Regions from separate parts of the Streptomyces sp. NPDC059900 genome, predicted to be linked through region 3. Evidence: riboswitches for the same ligand, from Rfam matches in the RefSeq annotation. Region 3 holds a riboswitch; each other region holds the start of a gene.

What was found. A riboswitch is a leader RNA that binds a small molecule or an ion and turns the genes downstream of it on or off. The one in region 3 is predicted to bind cyclic di-AMP.
Region 1: another riboswitch for cyclic di-AMP. It lies ahead of ACQKIP_RS18285 (NlpC/P60 family protein); the one in region 3 lies ahead of ACQKIP_RS01925 (M23 family metallopeptidase).
Region 2: another riboswitch for cyclic di-AMP. It lies ahead of ACQKIP_RS25825 (transglycosylase family protein); the one in region 3 lies ahead of ACQKIP_RS01925 (M23 family metallopeptidase).
Region 4: another riboswitch for cyclic di-AMP. It lies ahead of ACQKIP_RS20585 (M23 family metallopeptidase); the one in region 3 lies ahead of ACQKIP_RS01925 (M23 family metallopeptidase).

What each region holds. Positions count from the first base shown of each region.
Region 1 is NZ_JBNNJZ010000119.1:209-4,875, reverse strand. Features, by position in the region: gene ACQKIP_RS18295 (M23 family metallopeptidase) at 1-686, shown strand, start outside; gene pcrA (DNA helicase PcrA) at 708-3,242, opposite strand; cyclic di-AMP (ydaO/yuaA leader) riboswitch at 3,486-3,642, shown strand; partial or broken gene ACQKIP_RS18285 (NlpC/P60 family protein) at 3,651-4,667, shown strand, end outside.
Region 2 is NZ_JBNNJZ010000228.1:546-5,212, forward strand. Features, by position in the region: gene ACQKIP_RS25820 (transglycosylase family protein) at 1-821, shown strand, start outside; cyclic di-AMP (ydaO/yuaA leader) riboswitch at 1,003-1,198, shown strand; gene ACQKIP_RS25825 (transglycosylase family protein) at 1,202-1,909, shown strand; gene eno (phosphopyruvate hydratase) at 2,137-3,417, shown strand; gene ACQKIP_RS25835 (FtsB family cell division protein) at 3,523-4,002, shown strand; gene ACQKIP_RS25840 (DUF501 domain-containing protein) at 4,068-4,604, shown strand; gene ACQKIP_RS25845 (Ppx/GppA phosphatase family protein) at 4,601-4,667, shown strand, end outside.
Region 3 is NZ_JBNNJZ010000005.1:8,654-13,320, reverse strand. Features, by position in the region: gene ACQKIP_RS01930 (M16 family metallopeptidase) at 1-1,022, shown strand, start outside; cyclic di-AMP (ydaO/yuaA leader) riboswitch at 1,238-1,401, shown strand; gene ACQKIP_RS01925 (M23 family metallopeptidase) at 1,414-2,217, shown strand; gene ACQKIP_RS01920 (GntR family transcriptional regulator) at 2,461-3,165, shown strand; gene ACQKIP_RS01915 (HPr family phosphocarrier protein) at 3,324-3,605, opposite strand; gene ACQKIP_RS01910 (GNAT family N-acetyltransferase) at 3,815-4,667, shown strand, end outside.
Region 4 is NZ_JBNNJZ010000147.1:11,590-16,256, reverse strand. Features, by position in the region: gene ACQKIP_RS20590 (PP2C family protein-serine/threonine phosphatase) at 8-1,243, shown strand; cyclic di-AMP (ydaO/yuaA leader) riboswitch at 1,514-1,660, shown strand; gene ACQKIP_RS20585 (M23 family metallopeptidase) at 1,672-2,757, shown strand; gene ACQKIP_RS20580 (aldo/keto reductase) at 2,891-3,835, shown strand; gene ACQKIP_RS20575 (PrsW family intramembrane metalloprotease) at 3,832-4,667, opposite strand, start outside.

The DNA.
Region 1 (4,667 bases), on a different contig from region 3:
TGCCGTCCGCCTGCGTGATGGGCGTCGCGGGTATCGCCGCCGCTTCCGTGGGTGACTTCGGCGGCGGCGGCGAGAAGGAGGCGCAGGCGGCTTCCGCTCCGGACCCCGCGTCCGTGCAGCCCTCCGCCGCCAACAACAAGCTCGACACGCAGCTGGCCAACCTCTCCGCGGACGCCGGTGACTTCGCCGACCGCGCGAGCCGCACCCAGGAGCGCATCGACCTCAAGGCGGAGAAGGTCGCCGCCGAGAAGAAGGCCGCCGAGGAAGCCGCGCGCAAGGAGCGCCTGCGCCCCAAGTTCGCGCTGCCGGTCAAGCAGCACGGCCTGAGCGCGTACTACGGCCAGGCCGGCATCAACTGGATGTCCGCGCACTCCGGAATCGACTTCCCGGTGTCGTACGGCACCGAGGTGCTCGCCGCCACCGACGGCACCGTCTCCACGAAGTGGAACAGCGCCTACGGCAACATGGCGATCGTGACCGCCAAGGACGGCACGGAGACGTGGTACTGCCACCTCTCCACGCACAAGGTTTCCAGCGGCCCGGTCAAGGCCGGCGACCCCATCGCGTTCTCCGGGAACTCCGGCAACTCCACGGGTCCGCACCTGCACTTCGAGGTGCGTCCCGGCGGCGGCTCGGCGATCGACCCGCTGCCGTGGCTGCGCAGCCACGGCCTCGACCCGACGTAACTCCGGCCGCCGCCGCGCGCGTTACAGCTTCTCCACCGGCGCGTACCGCAGCAGCAGCCGCTTCGGCTTCGGCTCTCCGAAGTCCACCGTCGCCTCGGCGTTCGCGCCCGTGCCCTTCACCCCGACCACGGTCCCGAGGCCGAACTGGTCGTGCGTGACCCGGTCCCCCACCGACAGTGCGACCACCGGCTTCTCCGTGGCGCGGCGCGTGGCGAAGCCCTGCGCGCCCCCGGTGCGCGAGCGCGACGACGACAAGGAGGAGGCGATTCCCGCTGCGGGCCCCGAGGATGCCGGTGCGCCGACGGAACCCGTCCGCTTCCAGTCCAGGTGCGCCTCCGGGATCTCCTCCAGGAACCGCGAGGGCGGGTTGTACGAAGGCTGTCCCCAGGCGCTGCGCATCGAGGACCGCGTCAGGTAGAGCCGCTCCCGCGCGCGCGTGATGCCCACGTACGCAAGGCGGCGCTCTTCCTCGAGCTCCTTGACCTGGCCGAGGGAGCGCATGTGCGGGAAGACGCCGTCCTCCATGCCGGTCAGGAAGACGACCGGGAACTCCAGGCCCTTGGCGGTGTGCAGCGTCATCAGTGTGATGACCCCGGAGCCGTCGTCCTCCTCGTCGGGGATCTGGTCCGAGTCGGCGACGAGCGCGACCCGCTCCAGGAACTCGGAGAGCGTGCCCGAAGCACCGGTGCCCGCGCCCGCGTCCTCTGCGCCCTCGGTCTCCCCTCCGCCTTCGCCGCTCTCACCGGCTGCACCGGCCTCGCCGCCCGCACCGCTGTCCTGTTCGAACTCCAGGGCCACGGCGGCGAGTTCCTGGAGGTTCTCGATGCGCGTCTCGTCCTGCGGGTCGGTCGAGGCCTGGAGCTCGGCGAGATACCCGGTCCGTTCGAGCACGGCCTCCAGGACGACGGCAGGGCCCGCGCCGGACTCGACGATGGTCCGCAGCTCCTCCATCAGCGTGTTGAAACGCTTGACGGCGTTCGCCGAGCGGGCCGCCATCCCGTACGCCTCGTCGACGCGCTTCAGCGCCTGCGGGAAGGAGATCTTCTCGCGCTGCGAGAGCGCGTCGATCATCGCCTCGGCGCGGTCGCCGATGCCCCTCTTGGGTACGTTGAGAATGCGCCGCAGCGGGACGGAGTCCTCCGGGTTGGCGAGCACGCGCAGATACGCGAGGACGTCCCGGACTTCCTTGCGCTCGTAGAAGCGCACGCCACCGACGACCTTGTAGGGCAGGCCGACGCGGATGAAGATCTCTTCGAAGACACGGGACTGCGCGTTCGTCCGGTAGAAGATCGCGACGTCACCGGCCTTCGCGTCGCCCGCGTCGGTGAGCCGGTCGATCTCGTCGGCGACGAACTGCGCCTCGTCGTGTTCGGTGTCGGCGACATAGCCGATGATGCCCGCACCCGCGCCCGCGTTGGTCCACAGGTTCTTGGGGCGGCGGCTTTCGTTGCGCTCGATGACGGCGTTGGCGGCGGTCAGGATCGTCTGCGTGGAGCGGTAGTTCTGCTCCAGGAGGATCGTCGTCGCGTCCGGGTAGTCCTCCTCGAACTGGAGGATGTTGCGGATGGTGGCGCCGCGGAAGGCGTAGATCGACTGGTCGGCGTCACCCACGACACACAACTCGGCCGGGTCGTCCCCCTCTCCCCCGGAAGGACCGACCAACTCTCGCACCAGGGCGTACTGGGCGTGGTTGGTGTCCTGGTACTCGTCGACCATCACGTGCCGGAAGCGGCGGCGGTAGTGCTCGGCGACGTCCGGGAACGCGCGGAACATGTGGACCGTCGTCATGATCAGGTCGTCGAAGTCGAGGGCGTTCGCCTCGCGCAGCCGCGACTGGTACATCGCGTATGCCTGGGCAAGCGTCTTCTCGAAGCCGTCGGCGGCCTGACCTGCGAAGGTCTCCTCGTCGATCAGCTCGTTCTTCAAGTTCGAGATCTTGGCGCTGAAGGACTTCGGCGGGAACTTCTTCGGGTCGATGTCCAGGTCACGGCAGACCAGTGCCATCAGGCGCTTGGAGTCCGCGGCGTCGTAGATCGAGAAGGAGGACGTGAAGCCGAGCTTCTTCGACTCGCGGCGCAGGATGCGGACGCACGCGCTGTGGAAGGTCGACACCCACATCGCGTTGGCCCGCGGGCCGACGAGCTGCTCGACGCGCTCCTTCATCTCGCCGGCGGCCTTGTTCGTGAACGTGATCGCCAGGATCTGGCCCGGGTGCACGTGCCGCTCGGCCAGGAGGTGCGCGATGCGGTGCGTGAGGACCCGGGTCTTGCCGGAGCCCGCGCCCGCGACGATGAGCAGCGGGGAGTCCGCGTGCACGACGGCCGCGCGCTGGTTCTCGTTGAGACCGTCGAGGAGGGCCGCCGGGTCGATCACGGGGCGCGGGGCGCCGCCGCGGTAGTGCGCGTCGCGCGGTGCGGGCGCGTCGAACTTCCCGTCGAACAGATCATCCGGAATGGATTCCGGAGCGCTGTCCTCGGGCGGTGGCGGGGGCTCTTCCTCCGAAGCCCGCGAGGGCTTGAGGTCCGCCAGGAAGCTGTCATCAAAGAGGCTGCTCATCGCCTCCCGAGTCTAGGCGGCCCCACTGACAACCCGCCCCGGGTTCCGGCCACGTCACTCAGCCTACGCCCTGCCCGCGGACGATTACTCTCCGCTTAGGCGCGACGTGCCCGCGTCAAGAGCTTCGTAAAGTAACGAAAATGTATCGGGCATATCGAACATCAACCTTCACACGGACCACACGAGTTGGCTAGCGTGCTGCGCGGGCTGCTCGTACTCCCACCGGCGAACCCCGCCGGTAACGTGTGGCCTCCGCCGAGTTCGATCTCCTCGGAGCCGGGGACCCACGATGAACTTGGGGTGAATCGGTCCCGTACGCAGTACGGGACTGTAGGGCAACCTTCCGGAACCACCCGCCCGAACCCGACAGCTAACCCGGTAGGCGGTCTACGGAAGGAGTCGCCTCCCTTGGCGTCGCACCGCAAGCCGCGGACCCGCATTGCCGCCCTACGCGCCACTCCCGCCCTCGGCATCACGACGGCGGCCCTCACCTCCGTGGCCCTGCTGTCACAGAGCGCGCAGGCGGCACCGTCCGCACCGCAGAAGCCCAGCCTCGAAGAGGTCCAGAAGAAGGTGGACGACCTCTACCACCAGGCGGGCGTGGCCACACAGAAGTACAACTCGGCCAAGGAGCGCACCGACAAGCAGCGCAAGAAGGTCGACACCCTGCTCGACGACGTGGCCGAGCGCACCGACAAGCTGAACGAGGCCCGCCAGGAGCTGGGCTCGTTCGCCGCTGCGCAGTACCGCACCGGCGCCGTCTCCGAGACCGCCACGATGATGCTGGCCGACGACCCGCAGGGGTACTTCGACCAGAACCATCTGTCGGACCGGCTGACCGCGCGCCAGAAGAAGGCGGTCGACGACTACCAGACGAAGCAGGCCGCCGCGACGAAGCAGCGCACGAAGGCCGCCAAGAGCCTTCAGACGCTGAGCGACTCGCGGGACGACCTCAAGACGAGCAAGCAGGACGTCCAGGAGAAGCTGGGCAAGGCGCGCACGCTGCTCTCGGAGCTGACGGCCGAGGAGAAGGCGCGGCTCGCGGCGATCGAGAAGAAGAAGGAAGAGGCGGCCAAGCGCAAGGCCGCCGAGCTGGCCCGCAAGCAGGAGGCCGAGGCGGAGGCCAAGCGCAAGGCGGCTGAAGAGGCCGCCGCCAAGGAGCGCGAGAAGAACAAGGAGACCCCCGACTCGGGCTCCGGTTCCGACACCGGCTCCGGCTCCGGCACGGGCTCCGGCGGCACGGACGGCGCTTACGCGACGAAGGCCGCGAAGGTCATCAACTTCGCGGAGGCCCAGATCGGCAAGCCGTACGTGTGGGGTGCCACCGGCCCCGACTCGTACGACTGCTCCGGGCTCACCCAGGACGCGTGGAAGGCCGCGGGGATCTCCCTGCCGCGTACGACGTGGGACCAGGTGAAGGTCGGC
Region 2 (4,667 bases), on a different contig from region 3:
AGGGCAACGGGTACTACGGCGGACTCCAGCTCTCGCAGGAGGTCTGGGAGAACTACGGCGGCCTCGACTTCGCCCCGAGCGCCGACCAGGCCAGCCGCTCGCAGCAGATATCCGTCGCCGAGACGGTCCTTGACGACCTGGGCCCCAAGGCCTGGCCGAGCTGCGCCCCGATCGCCGGCCTCACGCAGGGCGGCGCCGCCGCCGAGGTCGACCCGGGCGCGCCGATCACGACGGTGCCTTCCGACGAGTCGACGGAGTCGTCGGATTCGTCGGAGTCGACCAAGCCCGGCGGGTCCGGGGAGTCGGACGAGCCGAGCACGTCGCCGAGCGAGTCGGCCGACTCCTCGGAAAGCGCCGAGCCTTCGGACAAGTCGTCGGACAAGGACTCCGGTGAATCCGGCTCCGGCTCCGACTCCCGCGCCGACGACGAGGCGCGAGACAAGAATCACGACGAGCCGGGCGAGTCGGGCAAGTCGGATGACTCGGCCAAGTCCGGCCGTGACGATGCCACTTCGCCCGCCGCCACCCCCTCGGCCGGTGACGGCGAAGGCCGCCACCGCGGCGGCAGCGCGGACGACGAGGCCGCGGAGGACTCCTCCCGCGAGGGTTCGGGCCGGCACGCCTCCCGTGGCGACGAGCGCCAGCAGGACGGCTCCGACGGGACGTACACGGTCCGCTCCGGAGACAGCCTCTCGGTCATCGCCGACGACCTCGACGTGCGGGGCGGGTGGACCGAGCTGTACGCCGAGAACGAGGAGTCTGTCGGCTCCGACCCCGACCTCATCCTTCCCGGTCAGAGCCTCGATTTGGGCGAAAAGTAGGGGTAGTTGGCGAGTCGCTTTGCGCCTGATGTCCAGATTGGCGCAAGTGAGACATGGGTCTCAAAGGCCCTGATCGTCTTTGGAATTCGGCCGGGAGCATGCCTACGGTCGTGACCGCTCGCCACAGCGGGCCCCGCCGGTCGGTACGCCGAGTCCTGCCAACGGCCGTTCGGGAACAGTCGTCGCGCAAGCGCCGTAGGCAGGAGCGGGGGACCCAAGGTTTCCGCCCGGACCGGCCGTTGAACGGCCTCGTGAGAGCGAGGCGGGGAGACGGACGGAAACGGCTAGGGGTTAAGCCGCGCTCACAGAAGCGCGGCCGGGCAACTTCATCGGCCCGAACCCGACAGCTCACCTCGCAGGCGTCGGTGAGGGGATCACTCATGCTGTTTTCCAGCAAGGGCAAGCACCGCCGCCCGTCCAAGGCCACCCGTGTCGCCACGCTCGCCGGCGTCACCGGTGTCGCGGTCGCAGCCCCGCTGATGGCGGCCGGCCAGGCATCCGCCGCGACGAACTCCGAGTGGGACGCCGTCGCGCAGTGCGAGTCCGGCGGCAACTGGTCGATCAACACCGGTAACGGCTACACCGGCGGCCTGCAGTTCTCGTCGTCCACCTGGGCGGCGTACGGCGGCACGAAGTACGCGCCCAGCGCGGACAAGGCCTCCAAGGCCCAGCAGATAGAGATCGGCGAGAAGGTTCTCGCGGGTCAGGGCAAGGGTGCCTGGCCGAGCTGCGGCGTCGGCCTCTCGGGCGCCTCCAACGAGGGTGGCGGTGCGCAGGAGAGCGCCCCGCAGCAGACCCAGGAGCAGCCCAAGAGCCAGCCCACGCCGCAGACCGAGCAGCCGCAGCAGAAGGCCGCTCCCAAGGCCGAGGCGCCCAAGACCGAGTCCAAGAAGACCGTCGAGACCCCGACCGGCAAGAAGGTCAAGAAGGGCGACGGCGAGTACAAGGTCGAGAAGGGTGACACCCTCTCCAAGATCGCCGAGGCGAAGAACGTCAAGGGCGGCTGGCACAAGGTGTACAAGCTCAACGGCGACATCATCGACAACGCCGACATGATCTACCCCGGTCAGCAGCTCCACCTCAGCTAAGCGGTAGCTGCTGCCCGCCCCCGTCCCCACGGGTCCACCCCGCCCCCGGTGCGCGTATCCCCCGTACGCACCGGGGGCGGGGTATGTTTGTTCCGTTCGTAAACATTTTGCTCTCGGTTTGTCCACAGGACGGTCGGTCGGCTGGCTGTTGTCCGGGAGCCGGTTAGGCTCGTGTCCGCGGGGCCGACGCCCCGCGTACTCGCGTCACATCCCAGAAGGAGATGCTCGTGCCGTCCATCGACGTCGTCGTAGCCCGGGAAATCCTGGACTCCCGAGGCAACCCCACGGTCGAGGTCGAGGTCGGCCTCGACGACGGCAGCACGGGTCGTGCCGCCGTTCCGTCCGGTGCGTCCACCGGTGCTTTCGAGGCCATCGAACTCCGTGACGGTGACCCCAACCGTTACCAGGGCAAGGGCGTCGAGAAGGCCGTCCTCGCCGTCATCGAGCAGATCGGCCCGGAGCTCGTCGGGTACGACGCCACCGAGCAGCGCCTGATCGACCAGGCGATGTTCGACCTCGACGCCACCGACAACAAGGGCTCGCTCGGCGCCAACGCCATCCTCGGCGTCTCGCTCGCCGTCGCGCACGCCGCGTCGGAGGCCTCCGACCTGCCGCTCTTCCGCTACCTCGGCGGCCCGAACGCGCACCTGCTGCCCGTTCCGATGATGAACATCCTGAACGGCGGGTCGCACGCCGACTCGAACGTCGACATCCAGGAGTTCATGATCGCGCCGATCGGCGCCGAGTCGTTCTCCGAGGCCCTGCGCTGGGGCACCGAGGTCTACCACACGCTGAAGAAGGTCCTGAAGGACAAGGGCCTGTCCACCGGCCTGGGCGACGAGGGCGGCTTCGCGCCGAACCTCGACTCCAACCGCGCCGCGCTCGACCTCATCCTCGAGGCCATCAAGCAGGCCGGTTACGTCCCCGGCGAGCAGATCGCGCTCGCGCTCGACGTCGCCGCGTCCGAGTTCTACAAGGACGGCTCGTACGAGTTCGAGGGCAAGTCCCGCTCGGCCGCCGAGATGACCGAGTACTACGAGGAGCTCGTCTCCTCGTACCCGCTCGTCTCCATCGAGGACCCGCTGTTCGAGGACGACTGGGCCGGCTGGAACGTCATCACCGAGAAGCTGGGCGACAAGGTCCAGCTCGTCGGCGACGACCTCTTCGTCACCAACCCCGAGCGCCTGGCCCGTGGCATCGAGGAGAAGTCCGCGAACGCCCTCCTGGTGAAGGTCAACCAGATCGGCTCGCTGACCGAGACCCTCGACGCCGTCGAGATGGCCCAGCGCAGCGGCTTCAAGTGCATGATGTCGCACCGCTCCGGCGAGACCGAGGACGTCACCATCGCCGACCTCGCCGTCGCCACCAACTGCGGCCAGATCAAGACCGGCGCCCCGGCCCGCTCCGAGCGCGTCGCCAAGTACAACCAGCTCCTGCGCATCGAGGAGATCCTGGATGACGCCGCGGTCTACGCCGGTCGTTCGGCGTTCCCCCGCTTCAAGGGCTGAGCTTCTGAGCCCGGGCCCCGGCGCCGCTGAGTAGTTACGTACGTCCCCGTACTCGGTCCCGTACCGTGTGCGGGGACGTTCGTACGTATCGGGGAGGCGGCACACATGGCCGTGAAGGACCGCGACCGGTTCTCCACCGCGACCAGGCTGCGGCTGCTCGGCGAGCAGACCGCGGAGCGTGTCTACCGCTCCCAGACGAAGCGACAGGCGCGCCGTTCCCGGCTCACGGGACGCGCCGCGCTCCTCGCGCTCGTGCTCTGCTCGCTGGTCGTCGCGCTCGCCTATCCGATAAGGCAGTACGTCTCCCAGCGCGCGGAGATCGCCGAGCAGCGCAAGGAGCAGGCCGAGCGCCGCGAGAACGTCGAGAAGCTGCGGGACGAGAAGGCCCGCTGGCGGGACGACGCGTACGCGGAGCAGCGCATCAGGGACCGGCTGCACTATGTGATGCCGGGCGAGACCGGCTATACGGTGATCGATCCCGCGGCGGCGAAGAAGCAGCGCTCCGACCAGGGGGCGGCCGCCAGGCCCTGGTACTCCAACGTCTGGGACGGCGTCGACAAGGCCGACCGCCCGGACGAGGACTGACCTTCTCTCACCCATACCTCTCGCAGAGAACCCACCTCTCGTAGAGAACCGATCGAAAGACAGGCATGGAAACGCCCCCGCCGACCACCCCGCGCACCGAGCCCACCGACGCCGACGTCGAGGCCTTCAAGCAGCAGCTCGGCCGTCCGCCGCGCGGCCTGCGGGCCATCGCCCACCGCTGCCCGTGCGGGCAGCCGGACGTCGTCGAGACGGCGCCGCGCCTGCCGGACGGGACGCCGTTCCCGACGACGTACTACCTGACGTGCCCGCGGGCCGCCTCCGCGATCGGCACCCTTGAGGCCAACGGCGTCATGAAGGAGATGTCGGAGCGGCTGAAGACGGACCCCGACCTTGCCGCCGCGTACCGCAAGGCGCACGAGGACTACATCGCCCGCCGTGACGCCATCGAGGTCCTCGAGGGCTTCCCCAGCGCGGGCGGCATGCCGGATCGCGTGAAGTGCCTGCACGTCCTGGTCGGCCACTCCCTGGCCGCGGGCCCCGGCGTGAACCCCCTGGGCGACGAGGCGATCGCGATGCTTCCCCAGTGGTGGGCCAAGGGGCCGTGCGTCACGCCGTGCGCCGACGAGGAGCCCGCCAAGTGACCCGCGTGGCCGCCATCGACTGCGGCACGAACTCCATCCGCCTCCTGGTGGCGGACGCCGACC
Region 3 (4,667 bases):
CGCTCGGTCTGCTCTCCGACGCCCTGCGCGCCCCCGCCTTCGCGGACAGCGAGATCGAACGCCTCGTGACCAACCGCCTGGACGAGATCCCGCACGAGGCCGCCAACCCGGGGCGCCGCGCAGCCAAGGAGCTCTCCCGGCAGCTGTTCCCGGCCACCTCGCGCATGTCGCGGCCCCGGCAGGGCACGGAGGAGACGGTCAAGGCCATCGACTCCGCCGCGGTGCGTGCCTTCTACGAGAAGCACGTGCGTCCCGCCACGGCGACCGCCGTCGTCGTGGGCGACCTCACCGGCACCGACCTGGACGCCGTCCTCGCCGACACCCTCGGCTCCTGGACGGGCGGCACGGCCCAGCCGCGGCCGGTGCCCCCGGTGACCGCCGACGACACCGGGCGTGTCGTGATCGTCGACCGCCCGGGCGCCGTCCAGACGCAGCTGCTCATCGGTCGCGTGGGACCGGACAGGCACGACCGTGTCTGGCCCGCCCAGGTGCTCGGCACGTACTGCCTCGGCGGCACCCTCACCTCGCGCCTGGACCGCGTCCTGCGCGAGGAGAAGGGATACACCTACGGCGTACGGTCGTTCGCCCAGGTCCTGCGTTCGGCTCCGGACGGCACCGGCGCCGCCATGCTGGCCATCAGCGGCTCCGTGGACACCGAGTCCACGGGACCGGCCCTCGATGACCTGTGGAAGGTCCTGCGCACCCTCGCCGCCGAAGGCCTCACGGACGCCGAGCGCGATGTCGCCGTGCAGAACCTGGTGGGCGTGGCCCCGCTCAAGTACGAGATGGCGGCGTCCGTCGCGGCCACCCTGGCCGACCAGGTCGAGCAGCACCTGCCCGACGACTTCCAGGCCCAGCTGTACCGCCAGTTGGCCGCGACCGGCACCGTGGAGGCCACCGCCGCCGTGGTGAGCGCCTTCCCCGTGGACCGGCTCGTGACGGTGCTCGTCGGCGATGCCGCGCAGATCGAGGAGCCCGTCAGGGCGCTCGGCATCGGCGAAGTGAGTGTCGTCACCGGCTGAGCACGGTGACAGCCTGAGTGACAGTCAGGACATATGGGGACCCCAGTGGCTGGAATTAGCCACTGGGGTCCCCATATGTCCGAATTAGTACGGAGGTTACGTGTCTGCCCTGTGGCGTGCGCTACAAAAGCTCTGATCCGTTTGTCGTTTGAAAGACGCCACGCTTAGCGTCTGGTCCGGCTGTTCGTCATGCAGTACGCCGCACCCGCGGCACCGGACAGTCATCGCCGAGTCCCCGTACGGCGCGAGCCAGGGGAGCCGGGGACCCACATGTCCCCTTGGGGTGAATCGGGAACCTTGCCGTGAGGTGAGGGACTCGTAGGAGACCTTCCTGCTCCGAACCCGTCAGCTAACCCGGTAGGCGAGAAGGAAGGAAAGGATCAGCCGCTTCATGGCGTTTACCCGTGCCACCGGGAAGCACCGTCGCCCGAGCCGCCTCACGCGCACGACCGCGAATGTGGCGGGCGTCGCCGCACTGACCACCACCGGTGTCATCGGAGGCCTGGCCGCTCCGGCGCTCGCCGCCGACGACGCGGTTGCCCTCGAGCACACCGGCCTCACCCAGGCCGTCTCCGTCGGCGACTCGCTGGCCGCGAGCATCGACGCGCAGGCCACCGCCCAGCAGCAGGCCGCCGACGCCGCCGCGGCCGCCAAGAAGGCCGAAGAGGCCGCCAAGAAGAAGGCCGAGGAGGCCAAGCGCAAGGCCGAGGCCGAGGCGAAGGCCAAGGCCAAGAAGGAGCGCGAGGCCAAGGAGCGCGCCGCCCGCGAGGCCGAGCGCAAGCGCCTGAACACCTACGTCGCCCCGGTCTCCGGCTCGTCCGTCTCCACGGGCTACCAGGCGGGCGGCGGCATGTGGTCCTCCGGCAGCCACACCGGGATCGACTTCCACGCCGCGTCCGGCACCTCGGTCCACGCGGTGGGCTCCGGCACCGTCGTCGAGGCCGGCTGGGGCGGCGCCTACGGCAACAACGTGGTCATCAAGATGAACGACGGCACGTACACCCAGTACGGCCACATGTCGTCCCTCGGTGTCACCGTCGGCCAGGCGGTCACGCCGGGCCAGCAGATAGGCCTGTCGGGCTCCACCGGCAACTCCAGCGGCCCGCACCTGCACTTCGAGGCCCGCACCGGCGAGGACTACGGCACGGACATCGACCCGGTCGCCTACCTCCGCTCGCACGGCGTCAACGTCTGATCCACGGCGGCCCGCGCGACGCACACCCGATTCACCGAAAGCCCCGGCTCATCGCGAGCCGGGGCTTTCGTCGTTCCCCGCCTCCTTTGGTCACGTCCCCGCCGCCTTTGGTCACGCATCACCTTTGGCCAAAAGTATCCATGGATTCTGGCCAGCCATCGGAAATTCAGTCGCTCTGCAATAGAGTCACTGAAAAAGCGTCGATCGACCGCGTTTCGCGGGGATTAAGGCGGAGGTCAGGTCATGCGCATTCCCGCGCACTCGGTGTGCACGGCCATCCGGGACGACATCGTCTCCGGTGTCTACGAACGGGGCGGCCGGCTCACCGAGGAACTGCTCGCGCGCCGCTACGGAGTCTCCCGCGTCCCCGTGCGCGAGGCCCTGCGCACCCTGGAGGCCGAGGGCTTCGTCGTCACGCGCCGGCATGCGGGCGCCTGCGTGGCCGAGCCCACCGAGCAGGAGGCCGCCGACCTCCTGGAGATCCGCCTGCTCCTGGAGCCGCTCGGCGCCGCCCGTGCCGCGCAGCGCCGCACGGAGGCCCATCTGAAGGTCCTGCGCGGCCTCGTCAGGCTCGGCCAGGAGCGTTCCCGGCGCGGCCACAGCGAGGACCTGCGCTCGCTGGGCGGCTGGTTCCACGAGACGCTCGCCCAGTCGTCCGGCAGCCCCGGCCTCACGGCGCTGCTCACCCAGCTCCGGCACAAGATCGCCTGGATGTACGTCGTCGAGGGGCCGGCCGCTCCCGCGGAGTCCTGGGCGGAGCACGCCGCGATCGTCGACGCGGTCGCCCGCGGGGACGCGGAACGGGCCAGGTCGCTCGCCGCGGCCCACGCGGAACGGTCGACGGCCGCGCACCGGCCGCGCTTTGTTCCGCAAGGTCACCGGGCCGTGGGCCGTGATCGTGTGAGGGATTCGCAACATGCCGTAAACACGGTGGGCCTCCGGCATTAACAGAGGCGCCGTATACAAAGAAGTGCTATTCGGCGGGGTGCTATTTCTGCTGCCCGAATCCGGGATAAGTCCTCGGTATTCGGCGGGGTGCGCAAAAACGGCGAAGGGCCCGCCCTCGAATTCGGGCGGGCCCTTCGCCGTATGAGTACCGGTCTTTACTAGACAGTCTCGGGAAGCTCCTCGAGACCGTCGGCGACCAGCTTCGCCAGACGGTCGAGAGCAGCGTCCGCACCCTCGGCGTCGGAGGCGAGCACGATCTCCTCGCCGCCCTGCGCGCCCAGGCCGAGCACGGCGAGCATGGAGGCGGCGTTCACGGGGTTGCCGTCCGCCTTGGCGATCGTCACGGGGACGCCGGCGGCGGTGGCCGCGCGGACGAAGATGGAGGCGGGTCGGGCGTGAAGGCCCTCGGCCCAGCCGACGTTGACGCGGCGCTCAGCCATGTGTTGCTGCCCTTCCGGATGTCTCACAGTTGTCTAGACCAGTGTCTCATGCCGTCACGCGTGCTCCGCCGGCCGCTGGTCCGTACGGCATCGACCGGAGGTCCTGCCCCGTCGACCGTACGTCCTCGTGCCACGGGCCCGCGTCCCGCCCTTCGACGACTCCTAGCCTGCCCCGGCCGCCGCGCCCCCGCGACCCGTACCCTGGCCCCATGACGACCCCGTCGGACCGGCAGGCATATCCCTCCCACTGGGAAGCCGATGTCGTCCTGCGTGACGGAGGCACCGCCCGGATCCGGCCGATCACGGCCGAGGACGCGGACCGCCTCGTCAGCTTCTACGAGCAGGTCTCGGACGAGTCGAAGTACTACCGCTTCTTCGCGCCCTACCCCCGCCTGTCCGCCAAGGACGTCCACCGGTTCACCCATCACGACCAAGTGGACCGCGTGGGTCTCGCGGCCACCGTGGGCGGCGAGTTCATCGCGACCGTGCGCTTCGACCGCATCGACTCCCGCGGCATGTCCGCGAGCGCGCCCGCCGACGAGGCCGAGGTCGCCTTCCTGGTGCAGGACGCCCATCAGGGCCGCGGCGTCGCCTCCACCCTCCTCGAACACATCGCGGCCGTCGCCAGGGAGCGCGGCATCCGGCGCTTCGCCGCCGAGGTGCTGCCCGCCAACACCAAGATGATCAAGGTGTTCACGGATGCGGGCTACCAGCAGAAGCGCAGCTTCGAGGACGGCGTCGTACGACTCGAATTCGATCTGGAACCGACCGACCGCTCGCTCGCCGTGCAGCGCGCCAGGGAGCAGCGCGCCGAGGCGCGGTCGGTGCAGCGGCTGCTGACACCGGCGTCGGTCGCCGTGATCGGCGTCGGGCGCACGCCGGGCGGCGTGGGCCGCAGCGTGCTGCGCAATCTGCGCGAGGCGGGCTTCACGGGCAGTCTGTACGCGGTGAACAGCGCGTTCGAGGCGGGGAGCGAGGTCGACGGGGTGCCCGCGTACCGCTCCGTGCGGGACATCGACGCGCCCGTCGAGCTGGCCGTCGTCACCGTGCCCGCCGAGCGGG
Region 4 (4,667 bases), on a different contig from region 3:
GAGACCGGTGGGGCAGCGAGGAGGCAGCGGTGGCGGGGGCGCGGGCAGGCCGGTGCGCCGGTCCGTGCGCCGAGATCCCGGCAAGGGGCGACCTCTGCCGGGCTCCGGCAACGCTCCCCGCACGGGCTCCGGCGCGGGGCCCGTCGTCAGGCATGAGCGGGCGTTCGTGCGGGCCCTTCCGCTGCTGCTCATCGTCGTCGGGGTGGTCTACGACGTCTCGACACCGGCCGCGTTCACCGCGGCGCCCCTCTTCACGGCTGCCCCGCTGATCGCCGCCCCCTTCTACTCGCTGCTCGGCACCGTCCTCGTCGGCCTCGGCACCTGCGCCACCGTCCTGGTCCTGCACTTCAGGGCGAGCACCACCACCGACGTGGAAGCCGTCACGGAAGTGCTCACGGTCCTGACCGTGGCCGTGCTCGCCGTCCTGATCAACCGCGTCGTGAGCCGCAGCGACGAACAACTCGCCTCCGCCCGCTCCATCGCCGAGGCCGCCCAGCGCGCCGTACTGCCGCAGCCGGACCCCCGGATCGGCGGGCTCGACGTCGCCGCGCGGTACGAGGCCGCGGAGGCGGACGCGTTCATCGGGGGTGATCTGTACGCGGTGCAGGACACCTCGCACGGCGTACGCGTCATCGTCGGCGACGTGCGGGGGAAGGGCATGGGCGCGGTGGCGGCCGTCGCCGTCGTCATCGGGGCGTTCCGGGAGGCCGCCGAGCAGGAGTCCACGCTGGAGGCGGTGGCGCAGCGCCTGGAGCGGGCACTGGCGCGCGAGGGCACGCGGCGCGACGGGCTCGACGACTTCGAGGGGTTCACCACCGCCATCCTCGCGGAGATCCCGCACGGCGGAGGTCCCGTACGCCTGATCAATCGCGGGCATCCGGGGCCGCTCCTCCTGCACGGCGACGGACGGCTGTGCGTCCTGTCCGCGACCGAGCCCGCGCTGCCGCTGGGGATGGGCGAGCTGGGGGCCTGGCCGGACCGTGCGGACGAGTCGGAGTTCCCGCCGGGGGCGATGCTGCTGCTCTACACCGACGGGCTCTCCGAGGCGCGCGACTGGCGGGGCGAGTTCTACGACCCCGCCGCCCGGCTCGGCGGCCGCATCTTCCCCGGCCCCGACGGACCCGACGCGCTGCTGTCCACGCTCGCCGAGGAAGTGCGGCGGCACACCGGCGGCGGGACGACCGACGACATGGCTCTGCTCGCGGTGCGGCGGCCTTCGGCGCCCAGGACCGACGCAAGATAACGCGGGTCGACGCCAAGTGAGGCGGGCCGATGTCACGGGCCGTGACTGAAGGACCTCACTCCGCATAACAACTGACGTACTGTCAAGGAGATGTGAAGCTGCGGTGTGTGAAGAAGTGACGACAACTCGCCCCGTTCCGAACCCTCGTGTCCCATTAAGTACAGGCCAATGACGTTAACGATCAGTCGGAACGGCTTGGAATACGACCCTGCTGTCTATTAACGTTCGATAACGCAGCGCGGTCGTCCCAGCCGTCACTCGAGGCGGCTCCGCGCGCACGCGCCTAATCCCGAAAGGGAGCCGGGGAACCACCAATTGGGGTGAATCGGGCATCTGTGCATCCGTGCCAGGTGTTCGTAGGAGACCTTCCTGCTCCGAACCCGTCAGCTAACCCGGTAGGCGAGAAGGAAGGAAAGGAGTGCGCCCCCGTGGCGTCCAACCGCCCTGCCCCCCAAGGCGCGTACGTACCGAATGACGACGATTTCGGTGGGTATGACGAAAATTCCTGGGAGGAATGGAACCCCACCGAGGAGTCCATCCGTCCCGTCCGCGGCAGGCACCGCGTGCACAAGCGGGGCGGTGGCGGGCTCGCCCGCAGCTCCACGGTTCTCGGCGTGGGCGTCATCGCCGCCGTCGGCGCGGGCGGCATAGCCACCGCGCAGGGCGGCAAGCCCCCGGTCTCCATCGAGATGCCGGACATGTCGGCGGTCACGGACTCGCTGCCGGAGGCCAAGTCGCTTCCGGGCGTCGGGTCTTTGATATCCGGCGACTCCTCCGACTCCGCTGCCGCGGACAACGGCGTGACGGTTGCCGCCGCGCCCCTGAGCTCCGCCGGCCTCAGCAGCGCCGACGCCGAGCAGGGCACCACGGACGCGGGCGAGGCACTGCGGGCGCGCATCATGGAGCAGGCCGAGAACCAGCAGGACCAGGCGGACGACGCGGTCCAGAAGGCGGCCGAAGAAGCCGCCGTCAAGCAGGCCGCCGAACAGGCCGCCGCCAAGCAGTCCGCGGCCGAGAAGAAGATCGCCGCCGAGAAGGCCGCCGCGAAGAAGAAGGCCGAGGCGGAGGCCAAGAAGAAGGCCGAGGCTGAGCGCCTGGCCAAGCTCGCGAAGAGCTACACGCTCCCCGTCGCCTCGTACACCCTCACCGGCACCTTCGGTCAGCCCGGTTCCATGTGGTCCTCCGGCTACCACACCGGCCTGGACTTCGCGGCTCCCACGGGCACGCCCATCAAGGCCATCCACTCCGGCACCATCAAGGAGGCCGGCTGGGCTGGGGCGTACGGCTACCGCACGATCCTCGAACTCGACGACGGCACCGAGCTCTGGTTCTGCCACCAGTCCTCGATGAGCGTCAGCGTCGGCCAGAAGGTCACCACCGGCGAGACCATCGGCCGCGTCGGCGCGACCGGCAATGTCACCGGCGCCCACCTCCACCTGGAGGTCCACCCGGGCGGCGACTCCACCGGGGTCGACCCGGCGGCGTGGCTGCGCGGCAAGGGCCAGTCGCTCTGAGGTAATCCCGGAACCCCGGCGGTCCTGGCGACAACCCCCCGACGCCAGGGCTGCCGGTTCGGCATGCCCGCCAACCGGGTGCCGCGGGCCTGCGCTGCGGAATGCTGTGATCCGTATGGGCGTTGATCCCCGTATGACTTCTCTCCGCAAGCTCGGCTCGTCCGACCTCGACGTCTTCCCGCTCGCACTCGGCGGCAACGTCTTCGGCTGGACGGCCGACGAGGACCGGTCCTTCTCGGTGCTCGACGCCTACACCGCCGCAGGCGGCAACTTCATCGACACCGCCGACGTCTACTCGGCCTGGGTGGACGGCAACAAGGGCGGCGAGTCCGAGACCGTCATCGGCAACTGGCTGGCCGCGCGCGGCAACCGCTCGGACGTCGTGCTCGCCACCAAGGTCGGCGCCCACCCCGATTACAAGGGCCTGTCCGCGAACACCATCAAGGCCGGTGCCGAGGAGTCGCTGCGCCGCCTGCGCACCGACTACATCGACCTCTACTACACGCACTACGACGACCCCAGCGTCCCCGTCGAGGAGATCATCGGCGCGCTCGACGACCTGGTGACGTCCGGCAAGGTGCGCGCCATCGCCGCATCGAACGTCACCCCCGAGCGCCTCCAGGAGTTCCTCGACTTCTCCGACCGCGAGGGCCTCGCGCGCTACACGGCGCTCCAGCCGCACTACAACCTCGTCTCGCGCGACACGTACGAGGGTTCGCTCCAGGAGGTCGCATCGCGCTCGGGCCTTGCGGCCGTCCCGTACTACGCGCTCGCCTCCGGCTTCCTGACCGGAAAGTACCGCCCGGGCACGCAGGTCGACAGCGCGCGGGCCGCGGGCGCGGGCAAGCACCTGGAGACCGAGCGCGGCCGGCGGGTGCTCGCCGCGCTCGACGAGATCGCCGAGGCCCGCGGCGCCGAGCACGCGACCGTGGCCCTTGCGTGGCTCGCGGCGCAGCCGACGGTGGCGGCGCCGATCGCGTCGGCCCGTACGGTCGAGCAGCTGCCCGCGCTGCTCGCGGTGGGTGACCTGGAACTGACGCAGGCCGAGATCACGGCCCTCACCACGGCCTCCGCCTAACCGCGGTAGGGGTTGTACGCGGGGTAGGGCGCGGGGTAGGGCAGCGCGGGCTGGGCGTGCGGATATCCGTACGGGGGCTGGTGCTGGTGCTGGTGCTGCGGGTAGGGCTGCTGGTATCCGTACGGCTGCGGATACCCGTAGGGCTGCTGGTACCCGTACTGCGGCGGCATCGGTACGAGCACCGGTGCCGTCACGCGTGCCGCGTAGGCCAGGGCGGGCCGTGCGGCCTCCCGGCGCTCCCACAGGGCGTTCAGCAACTCCCGCTCCCGTACGACGAAGTCGGCGCCCGCGCGGCCCTTGCGCCCGCGGTGCCGCAGGAGCGCGAGAGACGTCGCGTACGTCTCGTACTGCGCGACCGTGCGCGCCGCGGCCTTGCCCTGGGCGTAGGAGGCGTAGTCGCGGGCCAGGGTGCGGGCGCGCATCGTGCCGAGGGCGTACGGCTCGGGGGCGCTGAGCCAGCCCGCGAGCACGTACGCGGGCAGTTCGGCGCGCACGATGCGCAGGCCGCGCTGCCTGATCCAGATCACCAGCCAGGTGAGCAGGCCGAACGCGGGCAGCATGAAGGCCGCGTACACGGCGAAGAAGCCGTAGTCCCCGAAGCTGGCCGAGCCGTTCCACAGCGCGTGCAGGCCCATCGCCAGGAGGAGTCCGCCGAGCGGGAGCAGGACGCGGCGCCAGTTCTGCCGGTCGGCGCTGAGCGCGGCGATGCCGAAGCCGATGCCGGTGAGCACGGTGAAGAGCGGGTGCGCGAAGGGCGACATCACGACGCGTACGAAGAAGGTCGCCGCCGTCACGGACGCGAGCCCCGTGTCGCCGTTGAGCTGGTCGGTGC